4 regions of the Mesorhizobium sp. WSM4848 genome follow, and region 1 is predicted to be linked to each of the others. Evidence: predicted binding sites of a transcription regulator. Region 1 holds the regulator's gene; each other region holds the start of a gene.
What was found. Region 1 encodes PhoB, which activates phosphate uptake and scavenging genes when phosphate is short. Its sites were predicted from a motif close to TGTCATNNANCTGTCAT; they were not measured.
Positions count from the first base shown of each region.

Region 2: phnF (phosphonate metabolism transcriptional regulator PhnF) is a predicted target of PhoB. The motif match lies at 2,221-2,237, and genes of this name have one in related genera.
Region 3: AC0L16_RS32115 (RNA degradosome polyphosphate kinase) is a predicted target of PhoB. The motif match lies at 4,127-4,143, and genes of this name have one in related genera.
Region 4: AC0L16_RS31210 (PhoX family protein) is a predicted target of PhoB. The motif match lies at 1,778-1,794, and genes of this name have one in related genera.

Region 1 covers NZ_JBVVPX010000030.1:24,704-29,882, forward strand. The annotation lists gene pstA (phosphate ABC transporter permease PstA) at 1-861, shown strand, start outside; gene pstB (phosphate ABC transporter ATP-binding protein PstB) at 874-1,689, shown strand; gene phoU (phosphate signaling complex protein PhoU) at 1,728-2,435, shown strand; gene phoB (phosphate regulon transcriptional regulator PhoB) at 2,452-3,141, shown strand; gene AC0L16_RS23995 (ROK family protein) at 3,192-4,439, opposite strand; gene xylF (D-xylose ABC transporter substrate-binding protein) at 4,705-5,179, shown strand, end outside.
Region 2 covers NZ_JBVVPX010000039.1:51,662-56,840, reverse strand. The annotation lists gene AC0L16_RS27965 (ABC transporter permease) at 1-357, shown strand, start outside; gene AC0L16_RS27960 (zinc-binding alcohol dehydrogenase family protein) at 423-1,439, shown strand; gene phnF (phosphonate metabolism transcriptional regulator PhnF) at 1,447-2,196, opposite strand; gene phnG (phosphonate C-P lyase system protein PhnG) at 2,319-2,780, shown strand; gene phnH (phosphonate C-P lyase system protein PhnH) at 2,780-3,391, shown strand; gene AC0L16_RS27940 (carbon-phosphorus lyase complex subunit) at 3,393-4,505, shown strand; gene AC0L16_RS27935 (alpha-D-ribose 1-methylphosphonate 5-phosphate C-P-lyase PhnJ) at 4,502-5,179, shown strand, end outside.
Region 3 covers NZ_JBVVPX010000059.1:14,048-19,226, forward strand. The annotation lists gene AC0L16_RS32105 (DoxX family protein) at 1-219, shown strand, start outside; gene ppx (exopolyphosphatase) at 229-1,764, opposite strand; gene AC0L16_RS32115 (RNA degradosome polyphosphate kinase) at 1,764-3,965, opposite strand; gene AC0L16_RS32120 (zinc-finger domain-containing protein) at 4,320-4,565, shown strand; gene AC0L16_RS32125 (FAD-dependent monooxygenase) at 4,581-5,179, shown strand, end outside.
Region 4 covers NZ_JBVVPX010000053.1:18,806-23,984, forward strand. The annotation lists gene AC0L16_RS31210 (PhoX family protein) at 1-1,709, opposite strand, end outside; gene AC0L16_RS31215 (hypothetical protein) at 1,914-2,252, shown strand; gene AC0L16_RS31220 (phosphatase PAP2 family protein) at 2,372-3,073, shown strand; gene AC0L16_RS31225 (helix-turn-helix domain-containing protein) at 3,269-3,538, shown strand; gene AC0L16_RS31230 (SulP family inorganic anion transporter) at 3,658-5,179, shown strand, end outside.

The sequences.
Region 1 (5,179 bases):
GAGAGCACTGCGCCCGCCGCGAGCGGCCAGGCATTCCTGCGCGTCATCGAGACGCCGGAAGCATCGCGAAAGATTTCCGACAAGGTGATCGTCTGGCTCGACACGCTGAAGAGCGCCGGCCTGATCGAAAGCCGGTTCAACTCGATCTTCTTCTTCACCGGCGCAAGCCGCGAGCCGGAATTGGCCGGTGTCTGGGGCGCGGTCGTCGGATCGTTCCTGACCATGATCGTAACGCTGGCCATCGCCTTCCCGATCGGCGTTTCAGCGGCGATCTATCTTGAGGAATTTGCGCCCAAGAACCGGCTGACGACGATGATCGAAGTGAATATCAACAATCTGGCGGCGGTGCCTTCGATCGTCTTCGGCCTGCTTGGACTTGCCGTATTCCTGAATTTCTTCGGCATGCCGCGGTCAGCCCCGGTGGTCGGCGGCATGGTGCTGGCGCTGATGACCCTGCCGATCATCATTATCGCCTCGCGCGCTTCGCTGCGCGCCGTGCCGCCGTCGATCCGCGAGGCGGCGCTCGGCATCGGAGCGTCCAAGGTCCAGACCGTATTCCATCACGTCCTGCCGCTGGCGATGCCGGGCATCATGACCGGCACCATCCTCGGAATGGCGCACGCGCTGGGCGAAACCGCGCCGTTGCTGATGATCGGCATGGTCGCCTTCATCGTCGACATTCCCGGCGGCTTCACCGATCCCGCGACGATCCTGCCGGTGCAGATATTCATGTGGGCGGATTTCCCGGAAGCTGGATTCCAGCAGAAGACTTCGGCGGCGATTTTGATTTTGCTGCTGTTTTTGGTCATCATGAACGCCATCGCGGTGATACTGCGCAAGCGCTTCGAGCGGCGCTGGTAAGGAGTAGAGGATATGAACATCATGACGGAAGCCGGCGTTGAGCAGAAACTGAGCAGCGGAACCAATGCCCCTTCGATCAAGATGAAGGGCGAAAAGGTCTCTGTTCATTACGGCGAGAAGCGAGCTCTGTTCGACGTGGATATCGATGTCCGCGAGAACCAGGTGACGGCGTTGATCGGCCCATCGGGCTGTGGCAAGTCAACATTCTTGCGGTGCCTGAACCGAATGAACGACACGATCGATATCGCGCGGGTGAGCGGCAAGATCACGCTCGACGGCGAGGATGTCTACGACCCGAAAATCGATGTCGTCGAGCTGCGAGCCCGCGTCGGCATGGTGTTCCAGAAGCCGAACCCGTTTCCGAAGTCGATCTATGAAAACGTCGCCTACGGTCCGCGCATTCACGGCCTGGCCAGGAGCAAGGCCGAGTTGGACGGCATCGTTGAATCGAGCCTGAAGAAGGCCGGCCTGTTCAACGAGGTCAAGGATCGCCTGCTCGAGTCGGGCACCGGTCTCTCCGGCGGACAGCAGCAGCGCCTGTGCATCGCGCGCGCCATCGCCGTATCGCCGGAAGTGATCCTGATGGACGAGCCCTGTTCGGCGCTCGATCCGATCGCCACCGCCCGCGTCGAGGAACTGATTGACGAACTGCGCCAGAACTACACGATCGTCATCGTCACCCATTCGATGCAGCAGGCAGCGCGCGTGTCGCAACGCACGGCGATGTTCCATCTCGGCTATCTGGTCGAGGAGGGCGCGACCGACAAGATGTTCACCAACCCCGACGACAAGCGCACCCAGGACTACATCACCGGCCGATTCGGCTGAGCGGTCCGGCGGCGAATTTCGAACACGAGGACAGTATCATGGGTGAACACACCGTCGCATCTTTCGACGAGGAACTGGAGCACATCGACAGGCTGATCCGCGATATGGACGAGCTCGCCGCCGCGATGGTCGCAGCCTCGATCCGCGCGTTGCTTGCATCAGACAATGCGATGGCGCAGCGCGTCGTCTCGGACGACGCCATCATGGATGCGCGGCAGCGCGAACTCGACGATAGTGCGATCACGCTGATCGCCAAGCGGCAGCCGATGGCGCAAGATCTGCGCGCCGTGGTTGGCGCAATCCGCATGGCCGGCGATCTCGAGCGCATCGGCGACCTGGCCAAGAACATAGCCAAGCGGGTCAGCGCAGTCGGGCAGAGCGCCACGCCGCGTAATCTGTCGCACGGTATCGACACGATGGCGGATCTCGTTCTTGTGCAGCTCCGCGGCGTGGTCGAGCACTATGTGTCGCGCAATGCCGGCGCGTTGAAAGAACTGCGCGCCGACGACCAGAAGATCGACGTGAAATACACGGCGGTTTTTCGCGAACTCCTGACCTACATGATGGAGGATCCGCGCAACATCACCGCCTGCACGCATCTTCTGTTCTGCGCCAAGAATCTCGAGCGTATCGGCGATCATGTCACCAACATCGCCGAAAACGCCTACTTTGTCGTGACCGGGCAGCAATTGCCGGCGGATCGCCCGAAGCTCGACGAAACGACGATGTCGGCGCCGGCGACATGACAGGAGTGACCGGCCGATGATCGCGCCGCGCATCATGGTGGTGGAGGATGAAGAGCCGCTGGGCGTCCTCCTCCGTTACAATCTGGAATCCGAAGGCTATCAGGTCGAGGTGGTGACGCGCGGCGACGAGGCCGAAATCCGGCTGCAGGAGAACGTGCCCGATCTTCTGGTGCTCGACTGGATGGTGCCGGCGGTTTCCGGCATCGAGCTTTGCCGGCGCCTTCGGGTGCGTCCCGAAACCGAGCGGCTGCCGATCATCATGCTGACCGCGCGCGGCGAGGAGAGCGACCGGGTGCGCGGCCTTTCGACCGGAGCCGACGACTATCTGGTCAAGCCGTTCTCGACACCGGAATTCATGGCCAGGGTCAAGGCGCTGCTGCGCCGCGCCAAGCCGGAAGTGCTGTCCAGCGTGCTCAAGGTCGGCGACATCATGCTCGATCGTGAATCGCACAGGGTCTATCGCAAGAAGAGCGAGATCCGGCTCGGGCCGACCGAATTCCGGCTGCTCGAATTCATGATGCGGCACCCGGGCCGGGTCTTCTCGCGCAGTCAGTTGCTCGACAATGTCTGGGGCGAGACGATCTACATCGACGAGCGCACGGTGGACGTCCATGTCGGCCGGTTACGCAAGGCGGTCAACAATGGTCGCATGCCCGATGTCATCCGCACCATCCGTGGCGCTGGCTACGCGATCAGGGAAGACTAGCTGATATTCAGGTGAGGCCGGCCTGCGAATGGCTGAGTCCTCGTTCGGACTCAGGCCACGTCTCTCCTGATCGTGCCGGACTTGCCTTGTGCGCCGGGCGCAAAAACCTCCTGGTCGACGAAGGTCAACGCGCGCATGGCGCAGCCTTCGCGGATCAGCGGCAGCTCGTTCGGCTCGGTGTCGAAGGAAATCGAACCCGAATGCTGGCCGCCGGCGGTCTGGGCGATGGCCTCGCGCAGGGCCGGCTCGATCAGGTCGAAGGCGGCAGCGCTGGCGCCGACCATGGCCACCGGCGCCGGATCGATCAGCGCGAACAGGCTGCCGAGCCCGAAGCCGAGCGCTTCGCCGGCCTTGCGGTAGGCTTCGCGCTCCGGTCCGTCCGTCTCGCGCGCCCGGGCCGCCAGTGCCCGCATCTCGGCGTCGCTGACATCGGCGACCGGCTCTGCGTTCTCGCTCAATTGCCTTGCGTTGCGCCAGATGGCGTAGTTGCCGGCATAGGCCTCGACGCAGCCGCGCCGCCCGCAGCGGCAAAGCGCGCCGCCCGGCCGATGAATCATGTGGCCGAATTCGCCGCCTGAGGAGTGGGTGCCGGTGAACAATTCGCCCTTCAGCACCAGCCCCATGCCGATGCCGTGCGAGAGCAGGATGGCGATGAAATCATCGCGGTAGCGATCCGGGTGGCGCCAGCGCAGCGCCACGGCCATCATGTTGCTGTCGTTCTCCATGATGGCCGGGATGCCGAACTCGCGTTCCAGAATGTCGGCGAAGGCGATGTTCGTCTGCGGCGTGATCGGCGACCACAACATGGCGCGCGCATGGGAATCGGTGATGCCCTGGATCGCCAGCGCGATGCGGGCGACGCTTTGGACATCGAGGTCGGGATCTTCGAGCCGGCGCCGGACGATGGCGACACATTCGCCGATCAGCGCGTCGCGCGACATGGTCAGCGTGTCCAGCCGGCGCTGTTCCTCGGCGACCACTTGTCCGGCATAATCGATGACGGCGACCGACAGGAAATTCAGCGACAACACGACGGTCAACACCGCAGCGGCTTGCGGATTGAGGCTGAGGCCGACCTGCGGTCGGCCGCGTTTCAGCGAAACCGTCTCGCTCGCCTTGCTCTCGGCCAGGATGCCTTCCTGGATCAGGTCGGAAGAGATCGCCGATATGGTCGAATGGCTGAGGCCGGTGGTTGCGGCGATCTCGGTCCGCGACGGCTGGCCTGCGCGGCGTACCGCCGAAATCACCATCGCCCGGTTGCGCCGGCGCAGATCGTCATGGCGGATTCCGACCGACATTTTTGCTTCTCCTCATCGCCGCGGCCGCTCATGAATCGGAAGCCGTCGGTAATGTCCGACAAATACTGGCAGAAGCAGAAGGGCCTGTCATTATTTATTCCGAGCCTCGAAAAAAAGCCAAACAGGACATCAAAATCCGCCAGAATTGGTGTTGACAGGGCTTCGGCGTTGGACCAGTATTTTTTCGAGGCTCGAAAAAATAGAGGCCTTTGTGCCGGCCTTCGGGCCAGTTGGTCGCGCCCTACGCGGCGCAGGGAGGAATATCATGAAGAGATTCGCAGCCGCCATTCTGGCGGGGGTCGCCATGTCGCTGACGCTCGCGTCGGCCGCGCAGGCCAAGGACAAGGTCATTGGCGTTTCGTGGTCGAACTTCCAGGAAGAGCGTTGGAAGACCGACGAAGCCGCCATGAAGGCGGCGATCGAGGCCGCCGGCGACAAATATATTTCCGCTGACGCACAGTCCAATCCCGGCAAGCAGCTGACCGACGTCGAGAGCCTGATCTCGCAGGGCGCCAACGCGCTGATCATCCTTGCGCAGGATGCCTCGGCCATCGGTCCGGCGGTGCAGAAGGCGCTGGACGAAGGCATTCCGGTCGTCGGCTATGACCGGCTGATCGAGAACAAGGACGTCTTCTATCTGACCTTCGACAACCAGGAAGTTGGCCGCATGCAGGCCCGCGAAGTGTTCAAGGTGGCGCCGGAAGGCAATTACGTCTTCATCAAGGGCTCGGGCGCCGACC
Region 2 (5,179 bases), on a different contig from region 1:
GAGGCATCGCGTCTGTCCGGCGTCAACGTCCAAAGCACCATCTACATGGCCTATACGCTGTCGGGCCTCTGTGCGGCTTTTGTCGGCGTGCTGCTTGCCTCGCGCATCGGCATCGGCAATCCGACGCAGGCCGAGGGCTGGGAATTGCAGGCGATCGCCTCGTCGGTGATCGGCGGCACCTCATTGTTCGGCGCCGTCGGCTCGGTGCACGGACCGCTGCTCGGCGCCTTCATCCTCGCCACCATCAACAACGGCGCCAATCTCTTGAACGTCAATGCCTTCTGGCAGCGCATCATTACCGGCGTGCTGATCATCGTCATCGTCTATTTCGACGGCCTGCGCCGCCGCGGCAAGTAGACCATCTTAACAACCGCCGGCCCGGCGATCGGGCCGGCGGTGCCATGAACCGACTGGATCAAAGCATGAAAGCCGTCATCTGCCGTTCGCCCGGCGATCTTGTTGTGGAAGACCGCCCGGCGCCGAGCGCACCACCGCCGGGCTGGGCGCTGGTCGCGGTCAGTCATGTCGGCATCTGCGGCACCGACTATCACATCTTCGAGGGCAAGCATCCGTTCCTCGCCTATCCCCGCATCATGGGTCACGAGGTCTCCGGCACCGTGATCGAGGCCGGCGAAGGCGTCGTCCTGGCCGTCGGCGGCCCGGTGATCATCAACCCGTATCTCGCTTGCGGCAAATGCATCGCCTGCCGTCAAGGCAAGCCGAATTGCTGCGTCAGGATCGAGGTGCTCGGCGTCCACTGCGACGGCGCCATGTGCGAACGGATCCTGGTGCCGGCGCAAAATCTTTATCCGGCAAACGGCCTGTCGCTGGCCGATGCCGCCGCCGTCGAATTCCTGGCGATCGGGGCGCATGCCGTGCGGCGCTCGCTGGCTGCCCCCGGCGCGCGCACGCTGGTCATCGGTGCCGGGCCGATCGGCCTCGGCACGGCGCTGTTTGCCCGCATCGCCGGTCTCGACGTGACGCTGCTCGACATGAGTGCCGAGAGGCTGGGTTTTGCCGCAAGCGAACTCGGCTTCGCCACCCTCGATGGTTCACGGCAGTCTGCGACCGATCTGGTGCGGGAGGCGACCGGCGGCGAAGGTTTTGACGTGATTTTCGATGCCACCGGCAGCACCCAGTCCGTCCAGTCAGCCTTCGCCCATGTCGCGCATGGCGGGACGCTGGTCCTGGTCAGCGTCGTCAAGGACGACATCGTCTTTTCCGATCCTGAATTCCACAAGCGCGAGATGACGCTGATCGGCAGCCGCAACGCTCTGCGCGTCGACTTCGACCATGTCGCTGCCTCGATCCGCGATGGTGCTGTGCCGCTGGCAAAGCTCGTCACCCATCGCACGACGCTTGGCGAGACGCCGCGCGACCTCGCCCGTTGGGCGCATGCGAAATCCGGACTGATCAAGGCCGTCATCCAGGTCGGATGAACCGGACTTAAAGCGCCGATATCTTGAGCTCGACCCGCTCAGCCGGAAACCGGGTTTCGGCGAACTGGATCGGCTGGCCGTCCGGCGTGACGTTGACGGCGACCGTGACCAGCACGATGGCGCCGGGCTGCAGATTAAGATCGGCAAGGTCTGCGGCGTCCGCGTGGCGGGCCGACAACACCGTCGATTGCCTGAGATAGTCACCGATGCCGAAACGCTGGAATGAGGCGGTCACCGATCCGGTTTCGGCCATGGCGGCATCGATGCCGGCGAAGCGTCCCGCGTCGAACCAGCCGGTGGCACGCGAGACCGGTTGCCCATCGGCTTCGCCGCGGGTCTCGAGGCGTATTACAACAGAACCCCTGGCAAGCCCCAGACCTTCGGCGACGCGCCGACTGGCCGGCTCGACCGCCGATTCGAGCAGCACGCTGCGACGCTCCGACGCCTGCCCTTGCAGGCCCTCCGAAAAACGGGTGCGCGCTCCGATCGGATAGGACAGGCGCTTGCGCGACAGCACAAAAGTGCCGCGCCCCTGTTCGGCCCTGAGCACGCCATCCTGCACCAGCGCGGCGATGGCGCTGCGCACCGTATGGCGGTTGACGCCATAGCGCTCGGCCAGTGCAACTTCCGGTGGCAGCGCAGCATTCTCGGCAAAGTCGCCGACGGCGATCGACTGCAAGATCTGGTCGGCGATCTGCCGCCACAGCGAGACGCCGCTGCGCCGCTCTATGCTGCCGGCAATCTGCTGCCCGATCATTTCTTGCCCCAATCTTTTTGCCCATGTCACGCACACGTCATGGACACGCATTAGAAAATAGATATAATTTGTATAGTTGTCTATATCAATCGACAAATTTTCGATGCAAGGGAATGTTAACCATGCGAGGACAGGAAGCGCGCGATCAGGCCGAGCGCAAGACCGTCATGGCAACGCTGGCGCAATCGACCGGCGACGATATCGTCCGCCTGTGGAACGAAGCCGGCCTGCCTTCTGAGGCGGAACTCCTGCGCGGCCCCGAGACCGGCCTGGTCACCGTGCGCGGCCGCATCGGCGGCGGCGGCGCGCCGTTCAACGTTGGCGAGGCGACGGTCACCCGCGCCACCGTTCGGCTCGCCTCCGGACAGGTCGGCCACTGCTACGCGCTGGGCCGTGACAAGCAGAAAGCAAAACTGGCGGCTATCGCCGACGCGCTCTGGCAGGACCCTGCCATGCGCCGCGAGGTCGAGACCAAACTCATTGCACCGCTGCAGGCCGCACTGGCCAGCGCACGTGAACGGCGGCGCGCCGAGACGGCGGCAACCAAGGTCGATTTCTTCACCATGGTACGCGGAGAAGACTGATGGGCATCGCAACGGAAGCGATCGAGGGCGGCTTTGCCGATCCGGTGTTCGACGCCCAGACGGTGTTCCGCGCCGTGATGGACGCAATGGCGCGGCCGGGCACCCTGCAGCCCCTGCCGGTCTTTGCCCGCCCGCCAGCGCCGCTGTCGGCCATTGCAGGCGCCATCGCGCTGGCGCTGTGCGACAACGACACGCTGCTCTGGCTCGACCCCGCCTTGCAGGCTCCAGCGACGGTGAGATCCTGGCTCGGCTTCCACAGCGGCGCGGCACTGGCCCACACGCCAGCCGATGCGCATTTCGCGCTGATCGCCACGCCGGCCGAGATGATGGCGCTCGACGGCTTCTCACAAGGCACACAGGACTATCCCGACCGCTCGACGACGCTGATCCTGCAGGTGAGCGATCTCGTCTCAGGCGCCCCGCTGCTGCTCGAAGGTCCTGGCATCGAAACAACCGTGACAATCGCGCCGGCGCAGATGCCGCGCCACTTCGTCGAACAATGGAAGCAGAACAATCAGCGTTTTCCGCGTGGTGTCGACATTATCCTCGCCACCCCGGAAGGCGTTGCCTGCCTGCCGCGCACGACGCGCATCAAGACGATGGAGGCGTGATATGTATGTCGCGGTAAAAGGCGGTGAAGCGGCCATTGCCAACGCCCACGCCCTGCTCGCCGACCGCCGCCGCGGCGACCGTTCCGTGCCGGCGCTTCGCCTCGACCAGATCGTCGAGCAGCTGGCGCTCGGCGTCGACCGGGTGATGAGCGAAGGTTCGCTCTACGACCGTGAATTGGCGGCGCTGGCCATCGTTCAGGCGCGCGGCGACATGATCGAGGCGATCTTCCTGGTCCGCGCCTATCGCACCACGCTGCCGCGCTTCGGCTACACCAGGGCGATCGACACCGGCGCGATGCTGGTCGAGCGGCGCGTATCGGCGACCTACAAGGATCTTCCCGGCGGCCAGTTGCTCGGCCCGACCTTCGACTACACGCACAGGTTGCTCGATCCCGAGCTTGCCGCCGGCGGCGATGTCGCCGAGCCGCTGCAGCGCGCCAGCGACGCGGACGCCATGCCGCGTGTCTCCGCCATCCTCGCCCGCGAAGGCCTGATCGAACCCGACGGCGACATGCCGCAGGACCATATCCCCGGCGACATCACCCGCGAGCCGCTGGAATTTCCGATGGCGCGCGACATCCGCCTGCAGGCGCTGTCACGCGGCGACGAGGGTTTTTTGCTGGCGCTCGGCTATTCCACCCAGCGCGGCTATGCCCGCAACCATCCGTTCGTCGGCGAGGTTCGCATCGGCGAGGTCGAGCTGGAACTCGACGTGCCGGAGCTGCCATTCGCCGTACCGCTCGGTTCTGCGCGTGTCACCGAGTGCCAGATGGTCAACCAGTTCAAGGGCTCGGCCAAGGCGCCGCCGCAATTCACCCGCGGCTACGGCCTCGTCTTCGGCCAGAGCGAGCGCAAGGCGATGGCCATGGCGCTATGCGACCGCGCGCTTCGTGCAACCGAATTCGGCGAAGACGTCGTCGCCGCGGCCCAGGACGAGGAGTTCGTCATCTCGCACTCCGACAATGTCCAGGCGACCGGCTTCGTCGAGCACCTCAAGCTGCCGCACTATGTCGACTTCCAGGCCGAGCTCGATCTGGTGCGCCGCATGCGCGCCGAGCATGACGCCCGCGAGAACGGCGGCAAGATGGAAGAAAAAAGGGAGGCCGCGGAATGACCGCACAACCGACCGATATCGCCACCTACAACTTCGCCTATCTCGACGAGCAGACCAAGCGGATGATCCGCCGCGCGATCCTCAAGGGCATCGCCATTCCCGGTTATCAGGTGCCGTTCGCCTCGCGCGAAATGCCGATGCCCTATGGCTGGGGCACCGGCGGCGTCCAGGTCACCGCCTCGATCATCGGCCCCGACGATGTGCTGAAGGTCATCGACCAGGGCGCCGACGACACCACCAATGCCGTCTCGATCCGCGCCTTCTTCAGGAAGGTCGCCAATGTCGCCGTCACCACCGAGACGGCCAAGGCGACCATCATCCAGACCCGTCACCGCATTCCCGAACATCCGCTGACATCGGGCCAGGTGCTGGTCTATCAGGTGCCGATCCCCGAGCCGCTGCGCTTCCTCGAACCGCGCGAGACGGAAACGCGGAAAATGCATGCGCTGGAGGAATACGGCCTCATGCATGTAAAACTCTACGAAGACATCGCCAGGCACGGCCGCATCGCCACCACCTACGCCTACCCGGTCAAGGTCGAGGGTCGCTATGTGATGGACCCGTCGCCGACGCCGAAGTTCGATAACCCGAAAATGCACCGTTCACCGGCTCTGCAGCTGTTTGGCGCCGGCCGCGAAAAGCGCATCTATGCGCTGCCGCCTTTCACCGACGTG
Region 3 (5,179 bases), on a different contig from region 1:
TCGATCGTGGCGCTCCTGCTTGCCGCCTTCTGTATCGCGGCAGGCTTCATCGGCCATTATGGCCAGGGTGGCGACGATCCGATGCTGACCTTCATGCATTCGCAGATGCTGATGAAGGACATCGCCCTATCAGGCGGTTTTCTGGCGCTGGCTATGGCTGGCGCCGGCGCCTATTCGATCGATGGCCAGGGTTTTGGGATCGACGCCGACGCCACTTGATGAGACAGACTACTTCACCGAAACGCTGGAGCCGCCCTCGACCGCCAGCACCAGCCGGCGATTGGTGACCCTCGCCAGCTGTGCCAGCCGGCCGGCCGGCCGCTCGCCGTAAAGATCGGCCAGCGGGGCCGGCAGCACCAGCGCAAGCACGCCATTGCCGCGGCTCTGCCATTTCAGCCGCGGCATGACCCCCGGCATTGCCGCCGTCAGCAGGTAGACGACGCGCATCACCGCGGCCAGCACGCGGGCGCGCTCGATATAGCGCGGCGTCGCCAGCGCCTTGATTTCCGGCGCAATCGATTCGTTGAAGATGCCCTCATGACGGTAGGCGTTGGCCAGCGCCAGGAAGGCGCGGCCGGGATGGTCGACGCCGATGAAGGAGGCGTGGGCAATGATGTTGAGCGATTGCTTGCCACGATATTCGGGATGCGCACGCCAGCCGATGTCGGCAAGCAGGCAGGCGGCCTGGCGGTAGCGCGCCTCGTCGACCGTCTCCTCGATGCCGAAGGCGGCGAAGGTCTTGCCCGTCCACTCGACAAGCTCTTGCGCGTGGGTAACCGAGCGCGAACGCAGCCGGGCGAGTTCCTCCGAGGCCGAGATCAGCGGATCCGCCTTCTGCTCGGCTTTGTCGAGCAGCGAAAAGAGAAAGCCCTCGCGCACGCCCAGTGCCGAGACGATGATCTTTGACGGCTGCATCGCCGCCATGATCTCCTGCAGCACGATGGCGCCATAAGGCAGCAGCGAGCGGCGGTTCTTCGAGACGCCTTCGATACCCCTTATCTTCTCGATCTCGCCCTTGGCGACCTGCTTGAGGAAGTTCGCAGCGCTGTCGATGCCGATCTCGTAATGGTGCATGACGCTCAGCGGATAGCTGGTCATTTCCATGTACAGCCGAGCGAGGTTTCGCCAGGTGCCGCCGACGGCATAGAACGGCCTGCCCTGCCCGCCTTTCAGCAGCTTTGCCTTCGCGAGTTCGTCGCGCGCTATCTTTGCCGCCTGGGGCAGCGAGTTCTTGGCCATGTCCTGCAGGCGCAGGCCGCCCAGCGGCAGCGTGATGCCGTCGCCGATTGCCTCGCCGTCGACGTCGACCAGTTCGAGGCTGCCGCCGCCGAGGTCGCCGGCGATGCCGTTGGCCGGATGGAAGCCGGAAATGACGCCAAGTGCGGAATAGTGGGCTTCCTGGCGCCCGCTCAGCACCTGGACCTCGGTCTTGAGCACATCTTCGGCGCGGTGGATGAAATCGGGGCCGTTGACCGCCTCGCGGGCGGCGGCGGTCGCCAACACATACATACGCTCGGCGCCGGCCTGCTCGGACAGCGCGCGGAAACGCCGAAACTCCTCCATCGAGCGGGTCACCGCCTCGGGATCGAGCTTTCCGGTCGAGACGATGCCGCGACCGAGGCCGGCCAGCATCTTTTCGTTGAACAGCGTGGTCGGCGAGCGCGCCAGCCCCTCATAAACGACAAGCCGGATCGAGTTCGACCCGATGTCGATGATGGACAGCGGACGGCGGTCCTGAAGCCGGCCCTGGGACGTTGAAATCATCAGCCGGTCGCTGCGGCGTTTTTCTTGCGGCGCTTGAACTGCGCGATGCGCTTGGGCGCATGCGATTTCAGCGCATCGCCGCGTCCGGAAAGGCTCGGATTGGTCATGAAATATTCCTGCGCGTTGAACGGTTCCTCGCCCTCCTCGAGCGTGGCGCGCCGGGAGGTTCCGTCAGCCAATACGTCGAAACTTTGCTGGTTGTCCATGATGTTGCCCAGCATGATCTGGCCGAGGACTTGTTCATGCACCGTTGGATTGGTGATCGGCACCATGGTTTCGACGCGACGGTCGAGATTGCGCGGCATCAAATCGGCCGATGAGATGTAGACGACCGCCCCGTCCGACGGCAGTCCATGGCCGTTGCCGAAACAATAGATGCGGCTGTGTTCGAGGAAGCGGCCGACGATCGACTTGACCCTTATGTTTTCCGACAGGCCCGGCACCTGGGGCCTCAGGCAGCAGATGCCGCGCACGACGAGATCGATCTCGACGCCGGCGCGGCTGGCGTCATAGAGCGCGTCGATGATGATCGGGTCGACCAGCGAATTCATCTTCATCCAGATGCGGGCCGGCCTGCCGTCCAGCGCATGGGCAATTTCGTCCGAAATGTGCCTGAGGATGCGTTTGCGCAGCGTGAAGGGCGAGATGGCCAGCCGCATCTCCTCGGTCGGCTCGGCGTAGCCGGTGATGAAGTTGAACAGCTGGGCGACATCGCGGGCGATCGTCGAATCGGTGGTGAAGAAGGACAGGTCGGTGTAGATGCGCGCGGTGACGGGATGGTAGTTGCCGGTGCCGAGATGCACATAGTTGCGCAGCTTGCCGTCCTCGCGCCGCACCACCAGCGACATTTTCGCGTGGGTTTTCAGTTCGAGGAAGCCGAACACGACCTGAACGCCGGCGCGCTCGAGGTCGCGCGCCCAGCGGATGTTGGCTTCCTCGTCGAAACGCGCCTTGAGCTCGACCAGCGCGGTCACCGACTTGCCGGCCTCCGCCGCGTCGACCAAAGCGCGCACGATCGGGCTGTCGTTCGAAGTGCGATAGAGCGTCTGCTTGATCGCCACCACTTCCGGATCGGCCATCGCCTGGCGCAGGAACTGCACCACCACGTCGAAGGATTCGTAGGGGTGATGAACGATGATGTCCTTCTCGCGAATGGCGGCGAAACAGTCGCCGCCGTGCTCGCGGATGCGTTCGGGAAAGCGCGGATTGTAGGGCTTGAACTTGAGATCGTCGCGGGCGATGGCGACGATCTCGGAAATCTGGCTGAGCGCCAGCGGACCGGTGAGCACGCTGATGCGGCTCGACGAGACGCCAAGCTCGCCGGCGACGAACTCGCGCAGTTCGGCCGGCATCAGCTTATCGAATTCGATACGGATGACCGAGCCGCGACGACGACGTTTCAGCGCCGTCTCGAACAGGCGCACGAGATCCTCCGACTCCTCCTCGACCTCAATGTCGCTGTCGCGGATGATGCGGAACGTGCCGGAGCCCTTGACCTCGTAGCCGGGGAACAGCTTGCCGATATAGAGCCCGACCGCCTCTTCTAGCGGAATGAAGCGGACATGACGCTTGCGGTCAGGCAAGCGAATGAAGCGCTTCAGCGCCACCGGCAGACGCAACAGCGCGCTCATCTCCTCGCCATTCCTGCGGTGGCGCAGTTGCAATGCCATCGAGAAGCCGAGATTGGGAATGAACGGGAACGGATGCGCCGGGTCGATCGAAAGCGGTGTGAGCACCGGAAACACCTGCTCCTGGAAATGATCCTCGAGCCAGGTCTTCTCGTCCTTGGTCAGCGCATCGCGGCTGATGCTCTCGATGCCCTCCTTGTCGAGCAGCAGCATCAGCGCGGATAGGCTCTTCTGCTGGTCCTCCTGCAGGCGCTCGACCTCGCGCAGCAACTGTTCCAGCTGTTGTTCGGGGGTGCGGCCGTCCGGGCTCTTCAGCGTGATGCCTTCGCGAACCTGGCCGGCGAGACCGGCAACACGGACCATGAAGAACTCGTCGAGATTGGCAGCCGAAATCGACAGGAAACGGACACGCTCGAGCAGCGGATGATTGGCGTTCAGCGATTCCTCGAGGACGCGGCGGTTGAATTGCAGCCAGGAAAACTCGCGGTTGACGAACCGGTCCGGGTTGCCGCCCTCTGGGCTCGCCACCTCGACAGTGGTGAATTCGCTCTGCACCGGCTTTAGTTCGTTCATGGTTCCTGCTCGTTTCGCACCCGCTGGCCACAGCGTGGCGCGTCTTTCCGGACGCGCAAAGACGCTCTACCACTCATAAGCCATGCATGATCCCCAGCGAACCGAGTTCGATTTTCGGGGCCATGCCTTAACCGGCTTAGCTTATCCTGTGACAGGCTTTTACGACAGTTTGATTTCATCGATCTTGCAAAGAGACAGCTTATGATCCAGATGCAATCCAGGCTACAGCGCGGCGCGTCCTTTGGGCGTGAATCCAGGCTGCAGCGTGGCGCCTCCTTTGGACGCGCCAGGGACGCGGTGGAATTTTGATTTTGCGCATGCTCCGCGGTCATGCGGCAAATGCAGGAGACGACGATGGCAGGCGGTTCGATTCCCCATTTCCAAAACGATGCGGGCTATCCGGCAATCGACATCGGCGTCAAGGAATTCATGTGCACCGGCGCCAACCCGCCTTTCGACCATCCGCATGTGTTTCTCGACATGGGCGACGACAATGAAAAGGTCTGCCCCTATTGCTCGACGCTTTTTCGCTATTCGCCAAAGCTGAAGGCGACGGAAACGCAGCCTGCCGGATGCCTGTATATCGACCAGGCCGCCTGACGCGCACACCATCCCATGGACGACACCCGGTCCCGGCAGGTCGTTATCGCCGGAGCCGGCGTCGCCGGACTGACCGCGGCACTGGCGTTTTCCGAGCGCGGCTATCTGGTGCGGCTGTTCGAACAGGCGCCGCGCCTCGAAGCGGCCGGCGCCGGCATCCAGCTCTCGCCCAACGCGACGCGCATCCTTCGCCAGCTCGGCGTGCTCGACCGGCTGTTGCCGGCGGCGGTGCGGCCGGAGGCGGTCGTGCTCAAGGACGCCGCCACGCTGCGTGAGCTGGCGCGGGTGCCGCTTGGCGAAGCAGCCGAAAGGCGCTGGCAGGCGCCCTATCTCGTCGCTCATCGGGCTGACCTGCAAGACGCGCTGATGGCGCGCCTTGCCGAACAGCCGGACATCAGTCTCGTCACCGGCGCGCGCGTCGGCGGCATCGCCACGGGACCGCGCTATGCCACGGCTACAGTCGAGATTGCCGGCAAGACAGTCGAAGCCGGCGGCTTTCTGCTGATCGGCGCCGACGGTGTCTGGTCAGCGATCCGCGCTTTTGGCGGGCTTCCGGCCAAAAGCCGGTTTTCGGGCGAGCTTGCCTGGCGCGCTACGATCAGTGCAGACAGCGT
Region 4 (5,179 bases), on a different contig from region 1:
AGGCCATCGGTGCGGCCGGTCGCCTTCGGGCCCTGGCCATCGGTCGAGACCCAGAGCCGGCCGGCCGCATCGATGGCGCAATTGTCCGGCATGCCGAACCAGCCATTGGCGGTCGTCGCAGTCGAGAAGGTAGCGCCGACTTCGGCCACCGAGGGATCGCCGCATTTCAACATGATTTCCCACTTGCCCTTGGTGGCAGTGAAATCGCCACCATCCTCGACAATCTCGATGATGTGGCCGAAGGCGTTTTCGGCGCGCGGGTTGGCAGCGTCGACCTGCTCCGCCTTGCGCTTCGAATTGTTGGTCAGCATGACGTAGACCTTGCCGGTCGTCGGGTTGGGCTGAATATCCTCGGGGCGGTCCATCTTGGTGGCGCCGAGCAGATCGGCGGCACGGCGCGTCTCGATCAGCACCTCTGCCTGGCTGGCAAAGCCGTTCTCCGCCGTCAGCGGGCCCTGGCCGAAGACGATGGGAAGCCATTCAATCGAACCGTCCTCGGCGAATTTGGCGACATAGAGCGTGCCGTCGTCGAGAAGATCCATGTTGGCGGCGCGGTCCTCGGCGTTGAACTTTCCGACCGTGACGAACTTGTAGACATAGTCGAAGCGCTCGTCGTCGCCGAGATAGAAGACGACGCGGCCATCCTTGGCGACGATCGATTCAGCGCCCTCATGCTTGAAACGGCCCATGGCAGTGCGCTTCCGCGGCACCGAGGTCGGATCGTTGACATCGACCTCGACGACCCAGCCGAAGCGATTCGGCTCGTTCGGCTCCTTGCCGATGTCGAAGCGGTCGTAATGCGCAGCCCATTCATAGGCGCCTTCGGGAATCCCCAGGCGCTTGTAGTTGGCGGCTTCCTTGTGGCCTTCCTGCAACTCGCCCGAGAAATAGCCGTGTATGTTTTCCTCGGCCATGACGTAGGTGCCCCAGGGCGTCACGCCGCCGGCACAATTGTTGATGGTGCCGAAGACCTTCGTGCCGGTCGGATCGGCACTGGTCTTGACCCGGTCGTGGCCGGCGACGGGGCCGGACAGTGCCATCTCGGTGTTGGCGGTGATGCGGCGATTGAGCTTGCCGTCGCGCACCACCTGCCATTTGCCTGATACCTTGCGAATTTCGACGATGGTGCCGCCATGCGCGGCTATCTCGATGTCGACCTGTTCCTTACTCAGTGGGGCCTGCTTGGCCTCGCCATCGACGATGGTGACAAGGCCCGGGAACATCAAATGCGGATTGGTGTACTCATGGTTGACCACCAGCAGGCCATGCTCGGCCGAGCCGTCGATCGGGATAAAGCCTACATAGTCGTTGTTGTAGCCAAACTGCCTTTCCTGGGCCGCCGCCGACTGTTTTGTCGGATCGAAGTCCGGCGAATCGGCAAACAGCGGATCGCCCCAGCGCAACAGCACGTCGGCGTCGTAACCGGCGGCGACATGGTGCTTGTCGTCGACGCCTGCCTCAACCTCGTCGAAACTGAAGACCGAGCCGCCGCCGGCGCGGGCATCGTCGGCGAGGATCAGCGCGAGCGGGCTGACGGTGGCGGCGATGGCGGTTGCCGCGAGCGATCCCTGCAGAAAACCACGGCGCGAGAATCGCGCGGCGATGATTTCGCCCATCGTCTGGTTGTCGGTGGGATTGGTTCCTGGCCCATCGTTTTCCTCGAGCAGGATGGTGCGGAAATGGGCGTCGGCGGAGCGATGTTCGGTCATGGGGGCTTGCCTCTGGCTCTTTGGGATGGCTGGAGCGTGTTGCTTGACTGACCGCGTATCGCCAGCAGATCACAGTTTGATGACGTTCCCGGCCAATTTCCAGCCCGATTTCATGTCTTTGATCAGGCCGCTTGACCGCGACCGACGCTTCGGAAACAAGATCTGCGGCAGGCGCGGAAGTACTGCGTCGAGAGGGACAAAAAAGTGAGTTTCTGGGGACTGGGGCAGCTCGGCATTTCGACGGTGATCTTCCTGCTGGCGGCGACGGCGGCCAAGCAATGGGGACTGGCGCCGAGCCTCGGCAAGATCGTTCTGACTCTGGCGCTCTATTCGCTGGGCAATCTGATCATGCTGAGGCTGATCCGTGAATTCGGCATGTCGGTGTCGTTCAGCCTGTCGGCGGTGATCCAACTGGTGTCGGTGAACGTAGTGGCACTGGTGTTCTTCGGCGAGCGCGTCGATTCGTTGCAGGCCACCGGCATCGTGCTCGCCGTCGCAGCGGTGGCGCTGATCACGCTCGGACCCTATCTGCAAAAACTGTAACTGCGCATGACCCCGAAAATCGGAATCGATTTTCGGAAAGGATCATGCGCCAAATCAAAGTGCTACAGCGTCCTTTGCGCGTCCAAAAGGACGCGCGGCGCTGTAGGACGATTGGCCCGATGAAGAATACCGCGAACAAGCTGCTCAACTGGATCGAGTTCCCGGTGCTCTTGGCCGGACTGGTCATCGCCGGCGGACTGTGGGGGTTCGAGGAACTGATGGAGGTGGCGCGAGACACCACACCGCACGCCTTCGACACGGAAATCATGCTCGCCTTCCGTGAAGCGGGACAGCCCGACAATCCGATCGGACCGCCATGGCTGGAAGGGGCGATGCGCGATATCACCAGCCTCGGCAGCGCCATCGTGCTCGGGCTGATCACTGTGGCGGTGATCGTCTATCTGCTGCTGATCCACAAGCCGGGAGCAGCGTTCCTAGTCTTCGTCGCGGTGGCTGGCGGGCAGGCCCTGTCGAGTACGCTGAAGCTCGGAATCGATCGGCCGCGCCCCGACCTGGTCTCGCATCTCGCCGACGTGGCGACGCTTTCGTTTCCAAGCGGCCATGCGATGCTGTCGGCGGTGACATATTTGACGCTGGGCAGCATGGCGTCCCGTTTCCTGCCTGGGCGAACGACCAGGATCTATGTGCTGGCACTTGCCGTGCTGACAACACTGCTGGTCGGCATCAGCCGCGTCTATCTCGGCGTTCATTGGCCGTCGGACGTGCTGGCCGGCTGGTGCGCCGGCTTCGCCTGGGCGATGCTGTGCTGGCTGGTAGCATGGGCGTTCCAGCGATGGCGCGGGCAGACCGCCGGCGCCTGAACCGCCCCGTTCCGAACGATGATTCGCCTAATCTCCTCATTGTTGCGGCGGCTGGGGCGTGCTGGTCCAGCAGGCGCAGGCTCGCCAGGATGCAACCAGGCCATGTGCATGTCTGACATGTGCATGATGATGCTTGAACCGTCATAATGATGGTATTATACATGGGAATGCAGACTCAGACGGGGTTTTTAGCCGATGATCACTGCCGCGCAGATGCGCGCCGCAAGGGCGCTGGCCGGCATCGATCAGAAGACGCTCGCCGAGCGCGCCGGGGTTTCGCTTCCAACCATTCAGCGGATGGAAGCGAGCGACGGCGTGGTCAGGGGCGTGGTCGATACGCTGATGAAGGTCATCCAGGCCCTCGACGAGGCCGGCGTGGAGCTGATCGGCGAGAACCAGGCCAGCGAGCGCGGCGGCAGGGGGGTGCGACTCAAGCCGGTCGTGCCGCAGAACCCGCCAGGCTGAGCCGAAATAGAGTCGCGACGGCGACCGCCGACAGTCCTGCCGACGATCTCGCCTGCTTGGTTTTATGCGTGGCCGCTGTGCACTTTTTGGCGGTATGCATCAGGAGCGGAAGGCAGTCCATGGATCGAACCCAGCGGGCAATTCATCAACCGGCGCAGCCGACATTTTCCGAACTGTTCACGCCGAAGCTGGCGACGGTGCTGCGCGAAGGCTACACATCAGCGCACTTCAAGGCCGATGCCATCGCCGGACTGACCGTGGCCATCGTGGCGCTGCCGCTGTCGATGGCGATCGCGATCGCATCGGGCGTGTCTCCGGAGCGCGGGCTCTACACTTCCATCATTGGCGGTTTCCTCGTCTCGGCTCTGGGCGGCAGCCGTTTCCAGATCGGCGGGCCGGCGGGCGCCTTTATCGTGCTGATGGCGGCAACAGTGGCACGGGTCGGCGTCGACGGCTTGCTGCTGGCGACGATGATGGCCGGCGTCTTGCTGCTCGTCATCGGCTATCTCAGGCTTGGCACCTACATCAAGTTCATTCCCTATCCGGTGACCGTCGGCTTCACCGCCGGCATAGCCATCATCATCTTCTCCGGCCAGATCGTCGAGCTGTTCGGGCTAAAACTCGCCGGCCAAGAACCTGGACCGTTGGTGCCGAAGCTGATGGCGATCGGCGAGGCGGCCGGCACGATCAATCTCGCCGCCACCTTCGTCGCTCTGCTGACCATCGTCGCCATTGCCCTGATGAAACGGTGGCGGCCGAAATGGCCCGCCATGCTGATCGCCATCGGTCTGGCGTCGCTTGTCGTGGCGCTGTTTTCGCTGCCTGCCGAAACGATCGGCACGCGCTTCGGCGGCATCCCGCGCAGCCTGCAAATGCCGGCCTTTCCGCCGATCAGCTTCGACAGGATGATCGACGTCCTGCCGGACGCCTTAGCTTTTGCGCTGCTCGTCGCGATCGAATCGCTGCTGTCGGCCGTGGTCGCCGACGGCATGACAGGAAGGCGGCACCGCTCCAACTGCGAACTCGTGGCGCAAGGCTTCGCCAACATCGCGTCCGCGCTGTTCGGCGGCATCTGCACCACCGGCACCATAGCCCGCACCGCGACCAATGTGCGGGCCGGCGCGCATGGACCGGTTTCGGGCATGATCCACTCGGCCCTCCTGCTTGCCCTGATGCTGGTGGCGGCGCCGCTGGCCAGCTACATCCCGCTTGCAGCCCTTGCCGGCGTGCTGGCGGTGGTGTGCTGGAACATGTTCGAGAAGCAGGCCTTTGCCACGCTGCTGCGTGCCTCGCGGGGCGACGCGCTGGTGCTGATGGCGACCTTCCTGATCGTCATCTTCCGCGATCTCACCGAAGGCATCGTCGTCGGCTTCGCGCTGGGCTCGATCCTGTTCATCGACCGCATGGCCAAGAGCATTGCGGTCGAGCCGGATCAGGGACTGGTGCAGGACGATGTCGCCGACAGAACCGGCGCCGCCAGCGCATACGATTCCAGCGAAGCCAGCGATGCCGACACCGTCGTCTACCGGATTTCCGGCGCCTTCTTCTTCGGCGCCGCCTCGACCGTCGCCACGGTGCTGGACCGCATCGCCGACCAGCGCAAGAACTTCATCCTCGACTGCTCGGCCGTGCCGTTCCTCG